Regions from separate parts of the Bradyrhizobium sp. 87 genome, predicted to be linked through region 3. Evidence: predicted binding sites of a transcription regulator. Region 3 holds the regulator's gene; each other region holds the start of a gene.
The links. The regulator PhoB, encoded in region 3, activates phosphate uptake and scavenging genes when phosphate is short. The targets are predictions, from matches to a motif close to TGTCATNNANCTGTCAT.
Positions count from the first base shown of each region.

Region 1: a site for PhoB is predicted at 860-876, ahead of IVB50_RS21385 (YbhN family protein). Genes of this name have one in related genera too.
Region 2: a site for PhoB is predicted at 1,258-1,274, ahead of IVB50_RS23985 (RNA degradosome polyphosphate kinase). Genes of this name have one in related genera too.

Region 1 is NZ_JADPIQ010000086.1:121,075-123,273, reverse strand. Features, by position in the region: gene IVB50_RS21390 (ferritin-like domain-containing protein) at 124-630, opposite strand; gene IVB50_RS21385 (YbhN family protein) at 1,047-2,129, shown strand.
Region 2 is NZ_JADPIQ010000090.1:270,347-272,545, reverse strand. Features, by position in the region: gene IVB50_RS23985 (RNA degradosome polyphosphate kinase) at 1-1,184, opposite strand, end outside; gene IVB50_RS23980 (DnaA/Hda family protein) at 1,313-1,990, opposite strand; gene IVB50_RS23975 (CDP-alcohol phosphatidyltransferase family protein) at 2,083-2,199, opposite strand, start outside.
Region 3 is NZ_JADPIQ010000048.1:725,681-727,879, reverse strand. Features, by position in the region: gene IVB50_RS12940 (GcrA family cell cycle regulator) at 282-794, shown strand; gene phoB (phosphate regulon transcriptional regulator PhoB) at 1,033-1,740, opposite strand; gene phoU (phosphate signaling complex protein PhoU) at 1,763-2,199, opposite strand, start outside.

The DNA.
Region 1 (2,199 bases), on a different contig from region 3:
GATACGCTTCCTGCCCCTCGTCATGTTACGACAAGGGTCGAATGATGGATGCGGGACGGATGCGTCATGTTCGAGCGTCGCGCGGATGACCGCGCGACGCTCGATCCTGGCTACGCCTGGCCCTCAGCTCGCAGCGCGCAGATTCACCTTGCTCTCGGCGATCGTGGTCAGCTTCTTGTCGGTCGCCTTCTCTTCTTCCAACGTCTTGGCGAGCACGCTGGCGCAGTCGTTGCGGCCGAGTTGCTTGGCCCAGGCGATCAGGCTGCCGTAGCGGACGATCTCGTAATGCTCCGCCGCCTGTGCCGCGTTGATCAGCGCGGCGTCGAGCACCGCCTTGTCGGCGACTTCGCCGGCGGTCTCGTCGGCTTCCTCGATGATGCCGTCGATCGCGGGGCAATCGACCGCCTTCACCTGCGCACCGTGCATCTTGAACACTTCCTCGAGGCGCTTGACGTGCTCCCTGGTTTCTTCGAGGTGCGTCAAAAAGCCCTGCTTCAGCTGCGGATCGGTCGCCTTATCCGCCATTTTAGGCAGAGCCTTGGTGAGCTGCTGCTCGGCGTAATAGATGTCCTGGAGCTGATGCACGAACAGGTCGTTCATGGTCTTGATGTCTTTTGTGAACAATCCCATCGGTCCGATCCTCTCGGGTTGTGGGAACACGGAGGCACCGGCTCGCAGGAGAAGCCGGTTATTCCGCCATGTTCGATTGCTGATGGGGCACTAACCAGCGCACGGCATCGTCGTTCCAAAAAAGCCCGCATCCCTTGCGCTGGAACAATGCCGGCCATGCAGGGTCTGAGACTATGTCACGGACGGACGCGACCGGTGCCACGACTCATATGCTTAACGCGCGTCCGATGTGAACCGCGTATGACAAAGTAGCTGGTCCAAGGCAGAACCAATCCTTGTCAAGGGCTGCACAAGTCACTGTTTTTGCCTTAAATGAGCTACATCATGCCTAGCGATCCAAGCCCACATCGGGCACTGATCGCATCCGACCGGCCAATGTCTGGCCTGGTCGGTCTTGCCCCCCGCCGGGAGGATGAATGCACGGACTGCTGACCGCGCTGAAGCGCGGCTTCAAGAGATGGATCGGCTGGCGGCGACTCGGCGTTGCGGCGAGCGTCTTCATCATCGCGTTCGCGATCACCACGCTGGTGCGGACGCTCAAGGGCATCGACACCGGGGTCATCCTGACCGCGTTGACCGAAATCCCCCGCGGCAATATCGGGCTGGCGGCGATCTGCGTATGCTTCGCGTTCTGTACGCTGACCTTCTACGACTTTTTTGCACTGCGAACGATCGGCAAGAGGCACGTGCCTTATCGCATAGCAGCGCTCTCCAGCTTCACGTCCTATTCGATCGGCCACAATATCGGCGCCACCGTCTTCACCGGCGGCGCGATCCGCTTCCGGATCTATTCGGATTACGGGCTGAATGCGATCGACGTCGCAAAAATCTGCTTCCTGTCGGGCCTGACCTTCTGGCTCGGTAACATCTTCGTGCTCTCGATCGGCATGGCCATCCATCCGGATGCCGCCTCCTACATGGATCAGCTGCCGTCGTCGATCAACCGGCTGATTGCGATCGGCGGCCTCGCCTCGATCGGCGCCTATCTGGTCTGGCTGTGCATGGGCGAGAAGCGCCGCGAGCTCGGCCAGAAAGGCTGGAAGGTGGTGCTGCCGTCAGCGCCGCTGACGTTGGTGCAGATCCTGATCGGCGTCGTCGATCTCGGATTCTGCGCGCTGGCGATGTACCTTCTGGTGCCGGCCACTCCGCAGATCGATTTCCTGTCGCTCTCCGTGGTGTTCATTTTGGCGACATTGCTCGGCTTCGCCAGCCATGCTCCCGGCTCGCTCGGCGTGTTCGACGCCGCCATGCTGGTGGCGCTGCCCGAATTCGGCCGCGAGCAGCTTCTGGCCACGCTCCTCGTCTTCCGCATCCTCTATTTCGTGATCCCGTTCGGTCTTGCCATCTCCATCATGGGCGCACGCGAGCTCTGGATGAATGTGGTGGAGCCCTGGCAGGAGCGCCGACGGCTGGCGGAGGCCTGCGCGCAGGCCAACCTGCCCAAGCAGGTGGCAGCGATGGAGCGCGAGCGTTCGCTGCGGCAGGCCAGCAAACGCTGAGCGTGATCCGGACAAGTGCGAAGTGGTTTTCCGAAAAGATCATGCTCCCACGATAGTCCGCTAGACGCCG
Region 2 (2,199 bases), on a different contig from region 3:
TTGCTGGAGGTGCGGTAGAGCGTCTGCTTGATGGCGACGACGTCGGGGTCGCGCGTCGCCTGCTGGAGAAACTGCACCACGACGTCGAAGGATTCGTAGGGGTGATGGACGACGAGGTCCTTCTGCCGGATCGCAGCGAAGATGTCGCCGCCTTGCTCGCGCACGCGCTCGGGATGGCGCGGCACGTAAGGGGTGAATTCGAGATCGGGCCGGTCAAGGCGGGTGAGCTGCGAGAGCTCGTTCATGGCGAGCACGCCATCGACCAGGAACACCTCGTCGTCGGCGGTCGACAGCGCGTGCTGCACGAAACTGCGCAGCTGCTCCGGCATCTTGGCGTCGATCTCGAGTCGGATCACCGAACCGCGGCGGCGGCGCTTCAGCGCGGTCTCGAACAGGCGGACGAGATCCTCGGCCTCTTCCTCGATTTCGAGTTCGGAGTCGCGGAGGACGCGGAAGGCGCCCTGGCCGTGAAGATTGTAGCCGGGGAACAGGCGGTTGATGAACAGCGCGGTGGCCTGCTCCAGCGAGATCAGCCGGACGACCTTGCCGTCAGCCGGCAGACGGATGAAGCGGTCGATCTTGCCGGGCATGCGGATCAGCGCGTTCATCTGCTTGCCGTCGGCGGCGCGCGTGAGCTGGAGCGCGATGGTGAAGCCGAGGCTCGGAATGAACGGGAAGGGGTGGGCCGGGTCGATCGCGAGCGGCGTCAGCAGCGGGAACACGTTGCTGAGGAAGTAGTCCTCGACCCAGGTTCGTTCCGCCTTGGTGACCTCCTTGCCCTCGACCAGCACGATACCCTCGTCGGCGAGCGTGCCGCGCAGGTCGCGCCAGATTGCCTGCTGGTCGGAGGCAAGCTGCGAGACGGTCCGGTTGATGAGCGCGAGCTGCTCGGACGGGGTCAGACCGTCGGGGCTGCGCTCAGCAATACCCTCGCGCACCTGGGCCTTGATGCCGGCGACGCGGACCATGAAGAACTCGTCGAGGTTATTCGCTGAAATCGACAGGAATCGCACCCTCTCCAGCATGGGGTGGCTGGGATTGACCGATTCCTCCAGGACGCGGCGGTTGAAGTGCAGCCAGGAAAGCTCGCGATTGATGAACCGCTCGGGGCTCGATGCGATCGCCGGCGGGCCTTCGGCTTCCGGGGCTTTTTCTTTAACTTCAACAGCTTGCGCAGAATCCATCAGAAGTCGGTCCATCCAGTTCGCCCCAATTTGCGACTTACGCGCAAAACCCGCGGGAGCATGTGTTAGAGCGATGACGTTTCGATGACATTGATGTTCCGCCGCCCGGCCGCGTCAACCCGCCTTGGTCAGACATCCCGGAGCAGCTCGGCCGCCAGGGCCCGGGTGACGGGGCGGCCGAGGCGCAAGGCCTCGCTGTCCAGCAGGTCCACAGCCCGTCGGGCGGCGGCCGAGGACCGCTCCAGGCGAGTGGCGAGGTAGCTGACCACGCTCTCGTCCACCGCGAGCTGGCGGTCGGCGCAGAACTTGACGATCAGGCCGCGGAAGAGCTGGTCGTCGGGCGGCAGCAGCGAGACAACGGGGACGGCGCGGAGCCGCGAGCGCAGGTCGGCGAGCTCGATCTCGAGAGACGCGGGCACCTCGCGTCCGGTGAAGAGGACGTAGGCGCCGTCCTCGCGGGCCAGATTCATCAGATGGAACAGGGCGCGCTCGTCGAATTCCCTGGCTTTGGGATCCTCGACCACCAGCGCGCCGGTGGCGAGCGCAGCCGGGACGGCCTCGGCGGTCAGCCCATTGGCCGTGGTCGAGCGGGCGCCTGAAGCCTCGGCCCAGATCGCGGCGAGATGGCTCTTGCCGCTTCCTTCCGGGCCGGCCAGCCACATGATTCGGTTCGGCCATTCCGGCCAGGCGTCGATGAGGGCAAGACCGGCGGCGTTGACGGGGCCTTCGAGGAAATTGTCCCGGCTCAGGCTCTCCGCATGCGGAAGCGAAAACGCCAACTGTCGGGGATGAACGCGGCTTGGCACGCTTGCTTTGCTCCGTGCCGGCGTGCCGGCTTCGTTTGACGAGATGCGACCTAATCGAGCGGGAGTTGGCCTTTTACGGGGCCGCTCCCAACTCACTTGGCCTCGATCGTGCTCATGTGCCGCAACCATTCGACAAGATAGAGCGACACGGAGGAGAGCGTGAAGACCGTGACGAGGCCCATCAGGATTATATCATAAGGACCGGGTTT
Region 3 (2,199 bases):
CTTGCGGTGCCGATTTTGCGGGATTTGGCCACGGAACATGTGGAAGCGAGTCGGCGGACTCTTGCGCGGGAGTCACGCCATATTGTAGCGTTTGGATTGTCAGATACGACATCTCGTGCAGTGGTTCTGATCTTTAAGTCCTTATGTACCGGCGTAAACGTTCGGGCGTTCAAGACGCGCCCGGCGAGCCTTAAGGGATTCTGGCGGCACGGGTTTTTGAAGGCTTAGGCATTCGCTGCGAGGCCCCAGGATGGCTGGCGCGCAGCGAGGGAAAGGGTGCAATGACGGTTTTGACCTGGTCCGATGATCGCGTCGAGCAGCTGAAAAAGCTCTGGGAGGCCGGACTTTCGGCCAGCCAGATCGCGGCGGAGCTCGGCAATGTGACCCGCAATGCCGTGATCGGCAAAGTGCACAGGCTCGGCCTTTCGGGCCGCGCCAAGAGCCCATCATCGGCAGCGCCGCGGCCGCGCAAGGCGCGCCCCGCGCAGCACATGATGCGGGTGAGCCGCCCGATCTCGCGCGGCAACACCGCGCTGGCGCAGGCCTTCGAGGTCGAGGCTGAGCCGGATCCGGTCACCTACGACAACGTGGTGCCGATGAGCCAGCGGCTGTCGCTGCTGGAATTGAACGAGGCGACCTGCCACTGGCCGGTCGGCGATCCCTCGAGCCCGGACTTCTTCTTCTGCGGTGGAAGGGCGCTGTCCGGACTGCCCTATTGCGCCCAGCACTCGCGCGTTGCGTACCAGCCCGCGTCGGATCGGCGCCGCGCACCGGTAAAGCCGGGTCCCCGTTAGTCGTCACGCGAAGACAGTTCAACAATTTCAGTGTCGTCCCGGCCTAGTGCGCAATTGCGCACGGGGGGCCGGGACCCATACTCCGAGCACGCAATAATCGTGCGGAAGGGGTCACTCCGAGTCTTCGCCAAACCACGTTCGGTGGTTATGGGTCCCGGATCAGCGCTCGCTTCGCTCGCTTGTCCGGGACGACGGCTGAGAATGCAGGGACAGCTCGCCAACAAACAAGCCTGCAACCCTACACCTGCTCCGCCTTCGCGAAGCGATCATCCAGCGCGTAGCCGGCGCCGCGGACGGTGCGGATCGGGTCCTGCTCGCGGCCGAGATTGAGCAGCTTGCGCAGGCGGCCGATATGCACGTCGACGGTGCGCTCGTCGATATAGATGTCGCGGCCCCAGACGCTGTCGAGCAGCTGCTCGCGCGAGAACACCCGTCCCGGATGCTCCAGGAAGAACTCCAGCAGGCGATATTCGGTCGGACCGAGATCGATCGGCCGGCCCGAGCGCGCCACGCGGCGCTTGTCACGGTCGAGCTCGATGTCGCCAAAAGCAAGGACGGTGGCGAGGCGCTCCGGGCTCGCGCGCCGCAGCAGGCCTTTCACGCGCGCCAGCAGCTCCGGCACCGAGAACGGCTTGACGATGTAATCGTCGGCGCCGGTCGCAAGACCCCGCACCCGCTCGCTCTCCTCGCCGCGCGCGGTGAGCATGATGATCGGGAGCTGCTTGGTCTCGGGACGGGTGCGAAGCCGCCGGCACAATTCGATGCCTGACAGGCCCGGCAGCATCCAGTCGAGCACGATCAGATCGGGGATGTGCTCCTTGAGGCGGGTGTCGGCGTCGTCGCCGCGCATCACCGTCTCGACGTCATAGCCGTCGCCTTCGAGGTTGTAGCGGAGAAGCTCGGTCAGGGCTTCCTCGTCCTCAACCACCATAATGCGTGCGCCCATCGGGTCGTCGCTCCTTAAGTCTTCAGGTGTTCGGTACCGTGTTGGCAAAGGTCGTCATGTCGCCCTTCGGCCGCTTGTCGGTGATCGCCTGGCCCTCGATCATGTAGAACACGGTCTCGGCGATATTGGTGGCGTGGTCGCCGATCCGCTCGATGTTCTTGGCGCAGAACATCAGATGGATGCAGAACGAGATATTGCGCGGATCCTCCATCATGTAGGTGAGGAGTTCGCGGAACAGCGAGGTGCAGATGGCGTCGACTTCCTCGTCGCCCTTCCACACCGCCATCGCCGCCGGCAAATCATGCGCGGCATAGGCGTCCAGCACCGACTTGACCTGCTGCTGCACGAGGTCGGTCATGTGCTCGAGGCCGCGGAACAGCTTGAGCGGATGGAAGTCCGTCTCCAGCGCCGCGACGCGCTTGCCCATGTTCTTGGCGAGGTCGCCGATGCGCTCGAGAT